DNA from 4 places in the Paenibacillus sp. SAF-068 genome. Region 3 is predicted to be linked to each of the others. Evidence: a T-box and tRNA genes for the amino acid it is inferred to sense, from the RefSeq annotation. Region 3 holds a T-box; the other regions hold tRNA genes.
The links. A T-box is a leader RNA that pairs with one kind of tRNA and senses whether it is charged. The one in region 3 lies ahead of leuS (leucine--tRNA ligase), so its partner is inferred to be a tRNA-Leu.
Positions count from the first base shown of each region.

Region 1: it has a tRNA-Leu gene. The T-box ahead of leuS (leucine--tRNA ligase) is inferred to sense a tRNA for this amino acid. The anticodon was not compared.
Region 2: it has a tRNA-Leu gene. The T-box ahead of leuS (leucine--tRNA ligase) is inferred to sense a tRNA for this amino acid. The anticodon was not compared.
Region 4: it has a tRNA-Leu gene. The T-box ahead of leuS (leucine--tRNA ligase) is inferred to sense a tRNA for this amino acid. The anticodon was not compared.

Region 1 covers NZ_JBQCJX010000001.1:1,220,476-1,224,984, reverse strand. The annotation lists gene ACTHPG_RS05505 (divergent polysaccharide deacetylase family protein) at 1-407, opposite strand, end outside; gene ACTHPG_RS05500 (carbohydrate-binding protein) at 824-2,518, shown strand; tRNA gene ACTHPG_RS05495 (tRNA-Leu) at 2,581-2,665, opposite strand; gene pelA (pectate lyase) at 2,836-3,798, opposite strand; cyclic di-AMP (ydaO/yuaA leader) riboswitch at 4,217-4,348, shown strand; gene ACTHPG_RS05485 (C40 family peptidase) at 4,354-4,509, shown strand, end outside.
Region 2 covers NZ_JBQCJX010000002.1:625,147-629,655, forward strand. The annotation lists gene ACTHPG_RS16755 (NucA/NucB deoxyribonuclease domain-containing protein) at 33-515, shown strand; gene ACTHPG_RS16760 (hypothetical protein) at 638-862, opposite strand; gene ACTHPG_RS16765 (hypothetical protein) at 1,070-1,519, shown strand; tRNA gene ACTHPG_RS16770 (tRNA-Leu) at 1,756-1,841, shown strand; gene ACTHPG_RS16775 (insulinase family protein) at 2,119-4,509, shown strand, end outside.
Region 3 covers NZ_JBQCJX010000002.1:448,613-453,121, forward strand. The annotation lists gene ACTHPG_RS15975 (class I SAM-dependent DNA methyltransferase) at 1-557, shown strand, start outside; gene ACTHPG_RS15980 (phosphotransferase family protein) at 779-1,735, shown strand; T-box leader at 1,847-2,115, shown strand; gene leuS (leucine--tRNA ligase) at 2,194-4,509, shown strand, end outside.
Region 4 covers NZ_JBQCJX010000001.1:583,151-587,659, reverse strand. The annotation lists gene ACTHPG_RS02445 (HAD family hydrolase) at 22-705, opposite strand; gene ACTHPG_RS02440 (hypothetical protein) at 833-1,231, opposite strand; cyclic di-AMP (ydaO/yuaA leader) riboswitch at 1,347-1,522, opposite strand; gene ACTHPG_RS02435 (glutathione peroxidase) at 1,892-2,371, shown strand; tRNA gene ACTHPG_RS02430 (tRNA-Leu) at 2,522-2,604, opposite strand; gene ACTHPG_RS02425 (urease accessory protein UreF) at 3,049-3,750, shown strand; gene ACTHPG_RS02420 (XRE family transcriptional regulator) at 4,007-4,216, shown strand; gene ACTHPG_RS02415 (hypothetical protein) at 4,243-4,509, shown strand, end outside.

The sequences.
Region 1 (4,509 bases), on a different contig from region 3:
GGTACATCATCAATCGCTTTCTCCACGCGTGAGCGGACTTCTTCGTCTGTCAGATTGGATGTGATGGCACCCGGGCCCAGCCATTCAGGTCTTCCTTTTTTAGGTTCCATGGGCATGTGCACAATCACATCCATCCCTTTTTCGTGTGCAGCTATTGCATCTTTCTTCGTTGTCTGCAAAAAAGGCATGACCGCTACCGTTAATTTAACTGGCATCGCCAGAATCTCTGACGTACCCTTCATGTCATTACCAACATCATCGATGATAATCCCTAACCGTTTGTGATTCGATGAGGAGTCTGAAGCTGCAGCTATTGGCCCTCCTGCCGTTATGCCTGCACAAACCACAATCAACAATGCCATGCAACCTGCAATGAATCGATAATGTCTTCTCTTTTCCTTCATCATGATTCCCTCCCCGTAAGTTTCTGTGATCTCATTGTTTGATAATGAAGGGAGTAATATGTAAGCCAAAGCCTTCCTTTATAACAAGCCCCCTCCCGCCGCTGGAGACCTGCATCTTGAGGCAACAACGCCATCATCCCCTCGTTTTCACCTTTACATTCACACAAGAACTGTCATTGAACCGCATAAAAAAGAGATTAATTAGAAAAAATACTGTAATTTGTCAGGTTTTCAAGGTAGACATTATTTAGTAGAATCAACAAATGAAAGACGTTAATACTTTTTTTATTTCTTTCCTATGATTTGCGAAAGGAGGTTTTGAAAGGGTTTACATGAAATAAATACCAGACTATCAGCTCTTCTTATTGTTATCCCTGGTCGCGGTTTCTCCATGTAACCATTTACCATTATTGAGGAGGATGAAAATAGTGAAATTCAAATTCAAAAAAACGATCAATGTTTTATTGGCCTGTTTAACAGCTCTGCCCCTCATGTTAAGTCCTACACAAGTTTCGGCGGCAAGTGATGCCAACATTAATTTGTCCTCGGAAAAACAACTGATCAAGGGCTTTGGTGGCATTAACCTCCCTGCCTGGATTGGTGATCTGACGCCTGCTCAACGTGAAACTGCTTTCGGTAACGACCAGAATCAGTTAGGCTTTTCAATTCTCAGAATCTACGTCGATCCCGATTCCAATAACTGGTATCGTGAAGTTGCCACAGCCAAACGGGCTATTGAAAAGGGGGCGATCGTATTCGCATCCCCGTGGAATCCTCCAAGTAGCATGGTTGAAACATTCAACCGTAATGGGGATACAAATGCCAAACGTCTGAAATACGACAAATATGCCGCATATGCGCAACATCTGAACGACTTTGTAACCTACATGAAAAATAACGGTGTAGATCTGTATGCCATTTCTGTGCAGAATGAACCGGATTATGCCCATGACTGGACCTGGTGGACTCCACAAGAGATCCTTCGATTCATGAAGGAAAATGCCGGTTCCATTCAAGGTACCAAAGTCATGGCGCCTGAATCCTTCCAATACTTAAAGAACATATCCGACCCAATCCTGAATGATCCGCAGGCCCTTGCCAACATGGACATTCTGGGAGCACACACGTACGGAACCCAGATTTCGAATTTTGCGTACCCTCTCTTTAAGCAAAAAGGAGCTGGTAAAGAACTGTGGATGACTGAGGTATACGTTCCGAACAGTGATAACAATTCAGCAGACCGCTGGCCTGAAGCACTGGACGTTTCCTATCACATGCACAATGCCATGGTAGAAGGTGATTTCCAAGCTTATGTGTGGTGGTACATCCGCAGACAGTATGGTCCGATGAAAGAGGACGGTACTATAAGCAAACGCGGGTATAACATGGCCCACTTCTCCAAATTTGTACGTCCTGGCTATCTCAGAGTGGATGCAACCAAAAACCCGGATACAAACACATTTGTTTCTGCCTACAAAGGGGATAACAAGGTCGTTGTCGTAGCAATTAACCGTGGAACTTCAGCCACAAGCCAAAAATTCGTTCTGCAGAATGGTAATGCCTCCACGGTGTCCTCATGGGTTACGGACAGCAGTCGCAACCTGGCAAGCGGGGCCTCGCTTACCGTATCCAATGGAGCCTTTACGGCACAACTCCCGGCTCAGAGCGTAACAACATTTGTTGCCAATATTACTGGCGGGAATAACGGCGGAAATACAGGCAGTGGCACTACGTATGAAGCAGAGACCGGAACGACACTTACGGAAGCTGCCATTGAAACGATCTATCCTGGTTACACTGGTTCCGGGTATGTCAACTTCAATGCAATGACTGGTTCAGCCATTCAATGGAACGCTATTAACAACACGATTACAGGCACCAAAAACGTAAAGTTTCGTTATGCGCTGGAAAGCGGAACCCGTAACCTCGACATTTTTGTTAACGGAACCAAAGTCATCAGCAACGAGCCCTTTCCGGCAACGGGAAGCTGGTCCACATGGATTGAAAAAACAATTCAGGTCCCCATGAACACGGGGACCAATACCTTGAAAGTTGTTACGACGGGAACAGAAGGACCGAATGTTGACAGCATTAATGTTACCGCAGCACAATAAATATCAAAAATGCAAACAAAAAAAACGCCTCAAGCGTTAGCTTGAGGCGTCTTTTTATTAGATGCGGTCGAGAGGACTCGAACCTCCACGGGGGGTTAGCCCACACGGACCTGAACCGTGCGCGTCTGCCAATTCCGCCACGACCGCATATTGTATCTTCTTTAATCTCGGCGACAAGAAATAATATATCATGCGGAATCTATCATGTCAACACTGAAAATAATAACATAAAATCCCGAACCAGACATTTATGTCGATTCGGGATTTACCTTTAACAGCTCATTGTTTGGTTCGTTAAAACGAAGGGATCATACAAATTACAGCTTGGAAGGCCAGTTGCCATACCATGCGTAACCGCCTCTTCTTTCTTTATCAATATCACTTAATTTGTATTTGACTACCCCATCACGACCAATAAAGATGGGTTTATCCGTTCCGATCTCATAGAAGCGTGCCCAAATCGGTGCCGCTTTGGAGTCAGCGATAATTTTGCTATCTCCATTTGCTCTTTCATACCTGTAACCCGTAATTTTCACCTTGTTAAACCATTGCTCTGCTCCTTTAATGGATGCGGTAATTTTCGCGTTGGCAGGTCTCGTTTTGAGAAATTTAACAATCGTTACACTCTCTCCAGCTGTCAGCGATGGTACTTCATAGATTCTTGCGCTTGCCGGTTTAAGGGAACTGGAGTCATGTTGTTGTCCCCATGCTGTCAGCTTACCGCCTGAAATGACCTGTGTATTCAGGATCGCATCTACGCCCTTAGCAACTGAATTTTTACTTCGATTGGCAAGTGTGCTGTCGATAAATGAGAAATCGCCTTTACGCGTTGCTACTTCATCCAGCATGTACATTACGTTGATCATGGCATCATCATTGTAAGTGATATGTTTGTGATATCCGGAGCTTTGATAGACTTGTGGCCATCCGCCGTTCGAATACTGCATATTGATCAAAAAGTTAATTCCTTTGATTGCAGCTGCGGAGTAACGAGGATCATTTGTCTTTTTAAATTCTTTCGCCAATCTTCTAATTTCTGAGTATGTAGCCTTATTGTCTATCGTGGACTTCGCCCACTCTCCGCTGGTTTGTTTATAATCTTTTCTCCAACCTCCATTCGGCAGCTGGTTCTTCAAAATATCAGAAATACTCGCTGTTGTACCCGATGCATCCGCAGCAGATACCGTCCCTACAGGAAGAACTGCCATTCCAACTGTTGAGAATACCATCGTGCATGCCAGAACAAAAGTAATTATTTTCTTCGCTTTCAAATGTAACACTCTCCCATGTTCATTTTGATAAAACCCAGAATTCAACCTTGCCTATAAGGCCAGTTCCTAACCTCCCTAATTTAGATGTATAACAAAATAGATCTATTTTCATCCAATATGTGGTTTGGATACTGAGATAATATGCAAAAAATATATTTTTGTCAATATATGCAACTTAATCAATATAATCTCTTTAATTCTACATAACGGAATAGTTCTTTCAACTCATGACAAACCTATTTATTTATCCAAATTCGTTCTAAACGAATCAATAATGACGTTTTTGTCATGAATGATACCCAAACTTAATCGCTTCTTGCATATAAAAACCGTAATTCCGATAACATTGGGGCACTAAGAAGGGCTTTAAATGGGTTTGACAATTACGCATTTATGCAATATAGTTTCAAATAGTTACAAAAACTTAATTATTCATTTGCCGAGTTTCATGTTTGAAAACGGGGGAACCATTTTGGGTGAATTATTCTTATACATAGGAAATATAGGGAACCTTCTACCGAACCCTTAGCTAACTCCGTAGGCATCGAAGGGAGAACATTGATTTTGAAAAAACTGATTATCTCCATTTTTGGAGCAGCTGTACTATTTACATCCGGGGCAACAAGCACAGAGGCTAGCAGTATCAACTCCGTAGTGAACAACATGACAGGTATACCTTACAAATGGGGTGGCACGACTGTAGCCGGCTTCGATTGTTCT
Region 2 (4,509 bases), 180 kb from region 3:
ATAATGTAAGTGTTGAATGGGGGAGACACAGCATGAGTAAGAGACGCACAAGACGAAAACGCAAAGGTAAGCAAGGTTTCAAAAAGCAGGTACTGACACTGGTAGCGATGCTGCTGGTAGCCCTCTACGCCTGGGCTGGGGGAGAATGGCCCGAGGAGATACCTAATCCATTCGGAGGGACTAATAAGAGTGTAGACCATACCATTACATTTCCTTCGGAGCGCTATCCTGAAACAGCCAATCATATTAAAGCTGCGATCAAGGCGGGGCATTCGGATGTATGCACCATTGATCGTAGTGGAGCTGAAGGCAATCGGGATCTATCACTCAAGGGTGTTCCGGTCAAAAAAGGTAAGGATCGTGACGAGTGGCCCATGGCGATGTGCGCTGAGGGAGGAACAGGTGCAGATATCCAATACATTACCCCAAAGGATAATCGCGGTGCAGGTTCATGGGTAGGGAATCAGTTAAGTACATATCCGGATGGAACACGAGTGAAGTTTGTAGTGAAGTAATGACAGGATATGGGTGGACAGAAACAAGGACAGCAAGGTCTTTGTTGGGAGGTTAGTGGCAACGTGGTACAGGATAAGTAGATAAGAAAAACCAGACGTGCATGCGTCTGGTTTTTTGGTGACTATACGAGTTGCATTCCGCTTAAATGATGAGAACGGATGCTTAACAGACGTGTAACATGTTCAACCTCATCAAACGGTATCCACAGACTGCCGTGAACTGTACGTAAGGATAGAATGGATGTATCAGCGGTATGCTCGGGATATCCGGTTACCGTCTGACCGCTTGTATTACGAACCATGATCTGTTGCTTGCGCCGGATGGCAATTTCTACCTCTTTTTTCATAAGTCATTGCTCCTGATTATGAGATGATAATTCCATATGTCAATGTTTTCAATGGTTAATTTGTCTTCTTTATCTAGTCTATCAGAACTAGGTATAGATTTCCAGAAGTTAAATCAATAATTTCATAGGTGATTTGTCTTAGCTCTGGATTAGCTGTTTTTGAATGAGGATTACGGGGTTATATTAGGGTAAAAGGAGGGGAACGGAATGACAAAATTGATTATTGGGCTGGCCCGTACCGAGAACGAGGCAATAATCATGCTGAACAAAGCTAAAGAGGAAGGTATTAAGGATAAATATTTGGGAGCGGTGGCGAAGGAACAGCTCAATCTGGAGCTGGTGAGCGAGAAGACGGGTCTGCCCAAACCTTTGAAGGGTGCAGGATCGGATGGTGCCTTTGGTGCGCTAAAAGGTATATTGGCTGGTCTGGGAAAACGGATGGATCAGACGATGTCGATCGGAAAAGCAGTACGCAGACTCGCCGGCAATGAGATTGGGAGTGAGACCGATGATTTGGTGCTTACACTGACTGAAGCGGGGATCTCGGAAGAAGACGCAAGGTATTATGAAGATTGGCTGTTAAAGGACCATATCTTGGTTATCGTGGAGTGCAGCGAGGAAGAGGCGGCTCGTGTTAGACCGATTTTACTTTTTTAGTTTAATTTAAGGCTGATTTTAGGTTTCTTTAATGTTGGGGAGGTATTCTTATCTCACACCTCCCTTAATATAGATTGGTTTACCGGAAGTCCGGGACCGCAACTCGGACTTTCTAGGCACTGTGAGCTGATCGCTTGCAGTGCCTGTTTCATTTTTTATTATTTTTAATAAAAGGTGTTGCAAAGTTAATTGTTTCATGGTAAGATATTTCTTGTCGCCAAGAAATACATAATCCTGCCGGGGTGGCGGAATTGGCAGACGCACAGGACTTAAAATCCTGCGGTAGGTGACTACCGTACCGGTTCGATCCCGGTCCTCGGCATCTCAAAAAGAAAGATCGCATGACGCTTGTTAACCAAGCTGCATGCGATCTTTTTTGTGTTCTTTAATATGAATGTGATATCATAGCTGACCACTTCACCATGCAGTTCATAAACATAAACGCTGCATAATACATATCAGAAGGTACATTTATCTGACTTTTATGAAGAGACGGAACAATGGTGTATACTATCCGTAGGCATATATTACCTTTACCTTGCTGAACGATATAGTCACAAAACCAATAAAACAATCTTATGGACGGAGGACTCAAGTTTATGTTGAAACAGCTTAAGCCATACAAGGTGTTACAGGAGCGCAGAATTGAAGAATTGAAATCGGATGCGTATCTGCTGGAACATCAGAAATCAGGGGCCAAAATTGTACTTTTGTCCAATCAGGACGATAACAAAGTATTCAGTATCGGTTTCCGCACACCTCCGGAAGATGATACAGGGGTAGCCCATATTCTCGAACACTCCGTGCTCTGTGGGTCCAAGAAATTTCCGGCCAAGGATTCTTTTGTTGAGTTGCTGAAAGGTTCCTTGAATACATTCCTTAACGCCATGACGTATCCCGATAAGACGATCTATCCGATCGCGAGTCGTAATGATCATGACTTCCATAATCTGATGGATATATATCTGGACGCGGTATTGAATACGAATATTTATGAGAATGAAAAGATATTTTTGCAAGAGGGCTGGAACTATAATCTGGCCTCAGCAGATGATGAGTTAACCTACAACGGAGTTGTATATAACGAGATGAAGGGTGCCTTTTCTTCACCGGAACGAATGGTGCGCAGAGAAGTGCTGAACTCCCTTTTCCCGGATACTACATATTCCTCCGAGTCTGGCGGATTCCCGGAAGCGATCCTGGATCTAACTTATCAGGGACTACTGGATTTCCATACAAGATACTATCATCCGTCCAACAGCTACATCTATCTCTACGGGGATATGGATATGGAAGAGAAGCTGCAATGGCTCGACGAGAACTATCTAAATGCATATGATCGTATCGAGATTGATTCGGCCATTCAACTTCAACCTGCTTTTACAGAACGGGTAGACACGGTTAAGACTTACTCTGCCGGAAGTACGGAATCGGAAGTGGATAATAGCTTCTTGACCTATAATGCGGTGATCGGCACAAGTCTGGACAAGGAACTGAACATTTCGTTTCAAATCCTGTTATACGCCCTGCTGAACGCTCCGGGAGCGGTACTGAAGCAGGCGTTGCTGGATAAGGGAATTGCGAAGGATGTCTACGGTTCGTATGATGACAGCCTGTATCAGCCTGTGTTCACGGTGGGACTGAAGAAGAGTAATCTGTCGAGCAAAGAGGATTTCCTGGGAACGGTCAGAGAAGTGCTTGAGCGTGTGGTGAAAGAAGGTTTCGATCCTAAGGCGCTCCTTGCAGGAATTAACTCGTATGAGTTCAATCACAGGGAAGCGGACTATGGCAGAATGCCGAAGGGCCTGATCTACGGATTCTCCTCCCTGCAAAGCTGGTTGTACGATGAGGAAGCACCGTTCACACATTTGGAAGCCAATGATGTATTTGCTGAGCTGCGGACGAAAATGAACGAAGGTTACTTTGAGCAGCTGATCGAGAAGTATCTATTGCAAAACACACATACTTCTTTTGTAGCCCTGACACCTGACAAAGGATTGAATTCGCGCAAAGAAGAAGCGCTGAAAGCACGTCTGAAAACCATTCAAGCGGGTCTTAGCGAGGAAGAAGTGCAGACGCTGATTCAGAAAACAGAAGCACTCGCCGAGTATCAGAATACACCTTCAACCAAAGAGCAGCAGCAGGTCATTCCAACGTTATCGATTAAAGATATTGAACCCAAAGCCTCTAAGTTGCATCAAACGGTAAACCAGGTCGACGGCACAACCGTTCTGCATCATAACCTCTATACGAACGGGATTGGTTATCTGAGACTGCTGTTCGATATCAAAGAAGTGCCACGTCATCTGCTACCGTATGCAGGATTGCTGAAAAATGTATTGGGTTACGTGGATACTCAAAATTACTCGTTCAATGAATTGTCCAATGAAATCCACATTCATTCTGGTGGTATTCATAGCGGGATTGGATCGTATGCCAACGCGCATAAGCACAATGAATTCAAGGCTACCTATGAGTTCAACGCGAAAGTGTTGTATGACAAGCTTGGATTTGCCTTTGACATGATCCAGGAAATTGTCTTCACGTCCCGATTCGATAATTCGAAGCGATTGTATGAGATCATCTCTCAGATGAAAGGCAACCTGCAACGTAATCTTATCAATAGCGGACACTCTGCGGGAATTGGGCGGTCTTCGTCCAAACATTCAGCGGTTGCGGATTTCAGAGAAGCTGTGAGTGGTATCGCCTTTTACCAGTGGCTTGAGGATCTTCAGGCGAACTTTGAGGCGAGAAAAGAAGAGTTATCTTCCAGTCTGCAAGAGTTGACGGGGTATATTTTCAGACCGGAGAACTTGCTTGTCAGTTACACTGCCGATGAACAGGGATATGAAGGATTGGAGCAACAGGTGTCTGATCTGAAAGCGAAGCTGTTCACACATGAGGTTGCCAAAGAAGAGTTTACATTCACACCGGCTACTCATAAGGAAGGATTCCGTTCCCCTTCAGAGGTGCAGTATGTGGTGCAAACG
Region 3 (4,509 bases):
TTGCACGCAGCAAGATGGAGGCAACGCCTCAGGGCCACCGATTGTATCGGGAAGGCAGCGTACGTTGGGTGCAGCAAGATATGCGTGACTGGCGAGTTCCGGAACCTGTGGATTCAGTGATATCTTTCTGTGATTGCGTGAATTATCTGCTTGAACAAGAAGATGTTGTTCGAACATTCCAGCGGACATATGAGATGTTGAAGCCGGATGGAACGTTTTTGTTTGATGTGCATCATCCCAATACCCTTATTCGTTATGATGAGGAGCAGCCTTTTGTCCTGGATGAGCGCTCTGTATCTTATATTTGGACTTGTGATCTGGACCAGGATCGTTGTGAGATTGAACATCATCTCAGTATTTTTTCGCGTGTGGAAGATGGTAGCAAGGATATATACCAGCGGTTTGAAGAAGTTCATGTCCAGCGTGCATATAATCCGGACTGGATGAAGCTGGAGTTATCCAAGGCAGGTTTTAGAGATGTGAAGGTATATGCGGATTTTGAATGGAAAGAGGCCGGAGACAGCGCACAACGCTTGTTCTACGTTGCTGTGAAATAAGAACAAATCTCGAGAACTGTCCTTATGTTTGGTACATAAGGGCAGTTTTTTGGTTTTATTCTCCATATCAAGTGAGTGACGTGTTTCCGTAATCGGGGAAAGAAATGTTAGAAGAAACTTATGAGCGTGACAAAAAGTATTGCCAGTTAAAGTAAAGGAGGCGATAATAGTCGGGTAGAAAGCGTTTTCTGAGAGATCAATAGTCGAGATGAGGTGTAGAAGTGGAAAGTACATATAAAACAAGGCTTACGTCAGAACAACTGAATGCCATAATCGAGCAGCATCTATCTGCAAGTATACAGGACTACAAGGAAATGGTGGATGGCTGGGCCAATCATGCATATCTCATTACATTGAGTGACGCACAGCGAGTGGTACTCAAAATTGCCCCTGCGGCTTCCACCAATCTGATGCGCTGCGAGCAGGATCTGATGATCGCCGAAGTTGAGGCAATGCGTCTCATCAGCAAGTTACAGGATGTCCCTGTACCCCATGTATTGGCTTATGATGACTCGTTAACCATGGCTTCAGCGCGTTATTTCATCATGGAGTACATGTCTGGAACACCCTACAATCAGATCAAGGATCAGTATTCTGCGGAAGAGCAGGAGGCCATTGAACAACAACTGGGGCGTTACAATCGTCGAATTAATGAAATCAAGGGCGAGAAGTTTGGATATTTCTCGGAGCAAAAACAGCGATATTCCACATGGAAAGAAGCATTTATGAACCTAATGGATGACGTTCTTGCCGATGGGGAAGAAGCCGGTATTACATTTTCGATGGATTACCCAGAATTGAGACGCTTGATTGAAGAAAAATCGGATGTGCTGGACGATGTAAAGGAACCTGCGCTTATCAGTTGGGATCTGTGGGATGGCAATGTTCTAGTGAACGATGGTCGTATCACAGCAATTATCGATTTTGAACGTTCACTGTGGGCAGACCCTCTGATGGAGCATTATTTCAGTCATTTTAACTATACACCAGGGTTTGTGAAAGGTTACGGGAGTTTGATTACCACCCCAAGTGAGCTAAAAAGAAGAAGTCTGTATGACTTGTACTTTGATCTGGTATTGCGTATTGAGTGCGCTTATCGCCAATATGATAATCTGGAACATGTGAATTGGACTATTCATAATCTGGAGGAGGGCATTGAGCGTTTTCGGTTATCCTGAACAGCAACCAGCGTTATGAAGGATACAAACTGTGATCTTCAAGAAGGCGATTATAACGTGTCATATTGACTTTGGCCTTGCTTTTTTATATAATGGTCCCGATATTGTATACATATTTCGATGATAAGGATCAGTAGTAATTCCTGTACATAACAGAGAGCCGGCGGTTGGTGCAAGCCGGTTGACAGTGATTTGCGAACTCGCCTTGGAGAAATGCGGTGATTACACCATTCTGGTCAACTTGCTTGTATAAAGCTTGGTTCAGGAATGGAAATCCGCATCGGTTAACCGCCGTTACAGGTCCAAAGGGAGTGGATGACGAAGCACGTTCGTCCGCTAACTAGGGTGGTACCACGGGAATTCAACCTCTCGTCCCTAGCGCTGCAAACGCTACGGGATGCTGAGGTTTTTTTGTTGCAATTAAAGCTAAAACGAACAACCAGAAGGAGGAACAATAGATGAGTGAGAATAACCAGCCGAAGCACGGCTATCAGCCACAAGTCATGGAAAAAAGTTGGCAACAATACTGGGATGCAAATAAAACGTTTAAAACGGGTGAGGATCCTGCCAAACCAAAATTTTATGCACTGGATATGTTCCCTTATCCATCCGGTTCAGGTCTGCATGTAGGTCACCCGGAAGGATATACAGCAACGGATATCGTTTCCCGTTACAAACGTATGCGTGGTTACAATGTTTTGCACCCAATGGGTTGGGACGCTTTCGGTCTGCCTGCTGAGCAGCATGCATTGGATACAGGTGAACATCCACGGCATATTACATTCCGCAATATTGACAATTTCCGTCGTCAGATCAAATCGCTCGGGTTCTCCTATGATTGGGATCGTGAGATCAGCACAACGGACCCTGAGTACTACAAATGGACACAATGGATCTTTATCCAGTTGTACAATAAGGGCCTCGCTTATGTGGATGAAGTCGCAGTGAACTGGTGCGAAGCACTTGGAACGGTACTGGCTAACGAAGAGGTTATTGATGGCAAGAGTGAACGTGGTGGGCATCCGGTTGTACGTAAACCGATGCGCCAATGGGTACTGAAAATTACCGAGTATGCAGAGCGTCTGTTGGAAGACCTGGAAGAGCTGGATTGGTCGGAAAGTATCAAGGATATGCAGCGTAACTGGATCGGTAAATCGACAGGAGCAGAAGTTGTTTTTGCCATTGAAGGTCGCGAGGAAGTTATCAAGGTGTTTACTACCCGTGCGGACACATTGTTCGGTGCAAGCTTTGCAGTACTTGCTCCGGAACATGAATTGGTAGAAGCGATTACAACGGATGACCAACGTGAAGCGATTCAGGCTTATCAGGAGCAGGCTTCTCGTAAGAGTGATCTGGAACGTACGGATTTGGCCAAAGACAAAACAGGTGTATTCACTGGCGCTTATGCAATCAATCCCGTTAATGGTGCAAAACTGCCGATCTGGATTGCTGATTACGTTCTTGCAGGTTACGGTACTGGTGCGGTTATGGCCGTTCCGGGGCATGATGCACGTGACTGGGAATTTGCGAAGCAGTTTGGTTTGGATATCATCGAGGTTATTCAAGGTGGAGACGTTACACAAGAGGCATATTCCGGTGATGGCGCGCATGTGAATTCCGATTTCTTGAACGGACTGAACAATGAAGAAGCGGTTGCCAAGATGATTGCCTGGTTGGAAGAGAACGGTAAAGGACAAGGGAAAGTAACCTACCGTCTGCGTGATTGGCTGTTCAGCCGTCAGCGCTACTGGGGTGAGCCAATTCCGATTCTGCATCTGGAAGACGGAACGATGAAGACCGTACCGGAAGATCAACTTCCACTGCTGCTTCCTGATATCGACCAGATCAAACCTTCGGGTACTGGAGAATCGCCACTGGCGAATGTTACGGAGTGGGTGAATACGGTAGATCCGGAAACGGGGATGAAGGCACGTCGTGAGACCAACACCATGCCACAATGGGCGGGTAGTTGCTGGTATTACCTGCGCTTTATCGATCCGAACAATGACAAGGAACTGATCTCGAAGGAGAAACAGCAACAATGGCTGCCGGTGGATCTGTACATTGGTGGAGCAGAGCACGCGGTGCTTCACTTGCTGTATGCTCGTTTCTGGCACAAAGTGCTGTATGATCTGGGTGTTGTGGATACCAAAGAGCCTTTCCACAAACTGGTGAACCAAGGTATGATCCTGGGTACCAACAATGAGAAAATGAGTAAATCCCGTGGTAATGTCATTAACCCGGATGAAATCGTGAATGAATTCGGTGCAGATACATTGCGTCTGTACGAGATGTTCATGGGACCATTGGAAGCAACAAAACCGTGGAATGCGAACGGGGTTGAAGGCATGTACCGCTTCCTGTCACGTGTATGGCGTCTCTTTATTAACGAAGACACAGGAGCCATCAATGACAAGATTACGGTGGACGGCGGAACGGATGAGTTCAAGCGGACTGCTCACAAAACGATCAAAAAAGTTACGGAAGATCTGGAACACCTGCGCTTCAACACATCCATTAGCCAGCTGATGATCTTCATCAACGATGCTTACAAAGCCGATACACTGCCTCGTGAAGCGATGGAGAACTTTGTACAACTGTTGTCACCACTGGCACCGCATATGGCTGAGGAACTTTGGAGTCGTCTGGGTCATGAAGGTGGAATCTCTTACGTGGCTTGGCCTGAATATGATGAGTCCATGACAGTGGATGCTGAAGTAGAAATCGTTGTTCAGGTGAACGGTAAAATCGTAACTCGTGCTACGATCGCCAAG
Region 4 (4,509 bases), on a different contig from region 3:
CCTTCTTTTATTAATAATCACCTAATCCTGATTCGGCACCAGTAACGGCAGGAGTTGATCCAATGAATCAACAGTCCAATCCGCACGTTCGTCCTCCGATCGGTCTGGCTGGAATCTTCCGTAACCTTGCATAATTCGAATCGTACGCATGCCCAGCTTCCGAGCAGGTATAATATCGTTATCGATCCGATCCCCGACCATGACGGCTTCCTCTGGCGTACATCCTGCCTGTTTCAGGGCCACCGCGTATAACTCCGGATCTGGCTTGGACACCCCTTCTTCAGCCGAGCAGGCCAGAACATCAACATACTTCCGCAGTCCGTAACTCTCCAGTCTCTCTTCCGTTCCGGGACTCTGATTGGCAATAATGCCAATGCGATAATACCGTGACAACTGCTGGAGAACGGAATCCGCTGAAGGAAAAGGACGTTCAAGATCTTTTTGAAACTTCAGCTTGTCCTGAATCTGTTTCTGGTGTCCCTCGTCGTCAACGAATGTGCGAATCGCCACTCTCATAGGCCATTGCTCATAACTTTGGTAACAGTTCGCGAACAGTTCGCGTACCGCCTCAATCTTTACCGGATACCCCAAAGCACAGGCTTCGCGGACGAACTGTCCGATAATATCATCAACCGGCTCCCATTCATCCACCAGCGTATCTCCAACATCAAAAAACAACCACTTTAATCCACCTACATCCGGCACGCCAATTCCTCCTTGTAAGCATAAAAAAGAAGACTCACCATCTTGCATGAGTCTCCTCAAATTTCCGTTTATCGATACATTCAATTATAACAGGCACCTTACACCTGAGCAATCACAAGCTATGGCATTAACCATTGAGGAGAAAGCCGACTTCCCCATTGAGTGAATATACAATCCGGTCTGCGCCCATGCCCCGATAGATGCCCTTTGGATGACTCTGTTCCGTAATGACGCACAGGGATTTCGATGTCCATGAACGGCAGATCTGTAAATAACGGCAAGTCAGGTTCAGGCTGTTCTCAAAAATAAACACGTTGCCCACGCTGCCCTGCGGCAAAAACCATTTTTGAGCTGCAGCCGTATTCATGCGAATGACATGCTCTACCCCGATTCTACGGAGTCTGCGCTCTTCCCCTGCACTGTTGGTTAGAACGGCAAACGGCATTTTTTTGTACATCAGCAATTTGATAAATTTGCGTCCTGCTTCATTTGGAGCAGTCACTAAGATCATCTCAGTATCCATCATTCGTTCCTCCCTTGGCGTGAAAAGACAACAAAAAAGAAGCGTGGGGGACCAAGGCCTCCCGAACGCTTCTTAAAGAATCCATGGCGAAAACACCATGAACCAGCGTACGGCTTGTTGCCTCTCCCTTTAACGCTTACGAGGTTAGCTGACGGATTCGGGCGCGAGAGTCGCCCTATTTCCGGCTGTCACCGGAAAATTCACCCCATGAATGCCTACTGTCCTGGACAGCGCATTCTGTTGGTTCCCCCGTTTCCCACTCATGACTGAATGGAAACTCAGCGATTAAAACATCGTTCGTATATCTTAAGATCAGATCGAGCGATATTATCGTTTGTTTCGTTTTTCAGGTACAATTTAGTTTAAATTGAAATTACGTTATGAATCATACACCCGTACCATGACGGTGTAAAGTCCGTACAGATCACCGAATCGACAGATTTTCGCCAATACCGATCCATAATAACGCTTACAACATGGTTATACTCTATCCATCTCTTCAAGGCTATCTAATTCTCACTCTGACGAAAGTCACTTCGCATTTCATTCACGTATTCTGCACAACTTGCCCGTTTTGGTTCTTTTAACACCATATTAGTTTTGCATTATTTAATTGCATCCAATATAATAAGAGGTATCAGATGATATCATGGAGGCGATTAGATGACAGTTTACGAATACAAAGTCAATACCCTTCGGGGCCAAGAAGTTGAAATGTCCGACTACCGTGATAAAGTGTTACTGATTGTAAATACCGCAAGCTCATGCGGACTTACCCCTCAGTTCAAAGGTCTGCAAGAACTGCAAGACAAGTTCCAAGATGCCCCGTTTGAAGTCCTTGGTTTTCCAAGCAACCAATTTGCACAGGAAAAAGGTTCTTCCGACGATATCGCCGAGTTCTGTCAGATGAATTATGGCGTAAGCTTCCCGATGTTTGAGAAAATTGATGTGAATGGCTCAAGCGCTCACCCTCTCTTCCAGCACCTTAGCAAAGAAGCACCAGGCCTGCTTGGCTCCAAAGCAATCAAATGGAATTTCACCAAATTCCTTGTGGATCAGAACGGACAGGTAATTAAGCGTTATGCTCCGAAAACAACACCTGACAAGATTGAAGAAGATATCAAGAATTTGCTGCAAAAATAGTACATTGGCCACCCGTGCCGGAAGGTAGAGCACCATTACCCCCGGGAATGGATGGCCTTTTTTCTCACCCCTGGATACCCGACTGTTCGAAAAGACACAAAAAAAGAAGCTCTCCATTAAAGGAAAGCTTCTTCTTCATCGTTCATATGATGCGGTCGAGAGGACTCGAACCTCCACGGGCATACGCCCACTACCCCCTCAAGATAGCGTGTCTGCCATTCCACCACGACCGCATGTCGTAAATAATCGGCAACAGAATTGATTATACCGGGTTCAGAAATAAAAGTAAAGTATTTTTTAAACCTTCTTTTTCAGCCAGGCATTTTCCTCAAAAAACGCATATTCTCGTCATGTTTATCCATGAACTGCATATCCTTAGATTTGATCCCCTCTTTTCCGGCTAGAGCCGATCTTGTTGATTCATTAATATGTAGTCCTTCCTTATATATAGTCCTCCCTGCACTTCGCCACACAAATAACACAATAGGTTATATAAAATGACATAAATATTAAATATCAGAATCTATTCATTAAATTCAACAGATACTATTGACAAAAAGCGGACATTTATGGGATGATAACTATCATATAATTCGGATTTTCAAACATAAAGTTAACAAAAAGGAATATAAATGTCATTTAAAATGACATTTAACGAACACAGGAGGCGAATGATTGTGAACCGTGGGAATAAGCTGCTCGATTATGTCAAACTGCTTGATTCCTCTATTCAGGTTGGAGGGTTTACCCATTCCTTCGGCATGGATATCCATATCAGGGAGGGTACCATTCGTAATGCTGAAGATCTCGAATCATTCATGCGTTGTCAGTTGCATCCCAGCATTGTTCGTCTTGAAGGCATGGCCATCAAAGGCATCTATACCGCAGCAGATCACAAGGATACATGGCGGATAGCTCTGATCGATAAACTGGTCCACGTTCAGCGAACTCCTGGAGATCTCAGAGAACAAGCTGCCGCCATGGGAAAACGATTGATCAGACTGGCACGCGCTCTGCACCCCTGGATTGATTTCAGCCAGCTCGAACAGATCTTCGCCAAATATGATTCGGTTGGCTGCCTCTCCACTGTTCACGCCTGGATTAACCATCACCTCGACATCCCGGTCGAGGAAGCGGTCCTTGGTTACCTGCATTCAGCCATGAATGCCTGCATAACCGAAGCCTCCAAAGTCATTCCCCTGAACAACGATATAACCAAAGATCTGATGGTACGCCTGGCCTCAGATCTGGAGAATGAATGGAATACCGTATGCGCCTCGGCTGCGGATGGACTGGTACAACCAACCTCGATGTCCATGAAATCATTTTTCCCCAGTTTCCATATGCTTGGAGCTGGACTTCATGCCTACAGAGCCTAATCCTCTTCCTTCTCCCCTTCATTCAGACAAACACAAAAACACGCGGCAACCTCCTTGCCGTCGTGTTTTTTGTCGTTTTATTTGTTTATTTAACGTATTTACGCCATTTAACATCACAAAATACACTTTTTTCCGTCTTTTTTAATTGTTAGATGACGGATTTACGTATATAATAAAATACACAGCTCGCATCTCTATATATTTTACACGAAGAAATGGCGACTGAATACTACATTCTAACCAGGGGTGAACCCTTTTGAACAAGAACAAGAAAAAACCAGTGACCCCGTTCGGATGGGCCATCAAACGACGGCTAACCGAACTTCAAGTGGACCAGAAGACCTTTTGCGAACAGCATGGCATCCCACCCTACCGTTTATCCAATCTCATTCACGGCACGCGTAAAGCCACCCGATTCAGACACCTGGTTGCTGACATTTTGGATATTCCAGATGAACTGAGATAAAATTTCTGCCAAGGAGGGCCCCATCCATGAGACATGTTACATCCGATCTGGAGAGGCTATCGTTCCAGTCCATTCGTCACCAACTCATCATCGTTGATCACCATTGGGTTATCCACAGTTGTAACCGCGCATGGCAACAGGGACTCGGCCAATCATTACTCAACCCGGAAGCGAGCAGTAATCATACACATTACCTGCATCTGACGGAAGCCTGGGCAATACGAAGCAAGAACGCACACACGGCACTTGTCGCACAGAATTTGAAAGAACGCGGAGTACCTTTTCATCGAAAT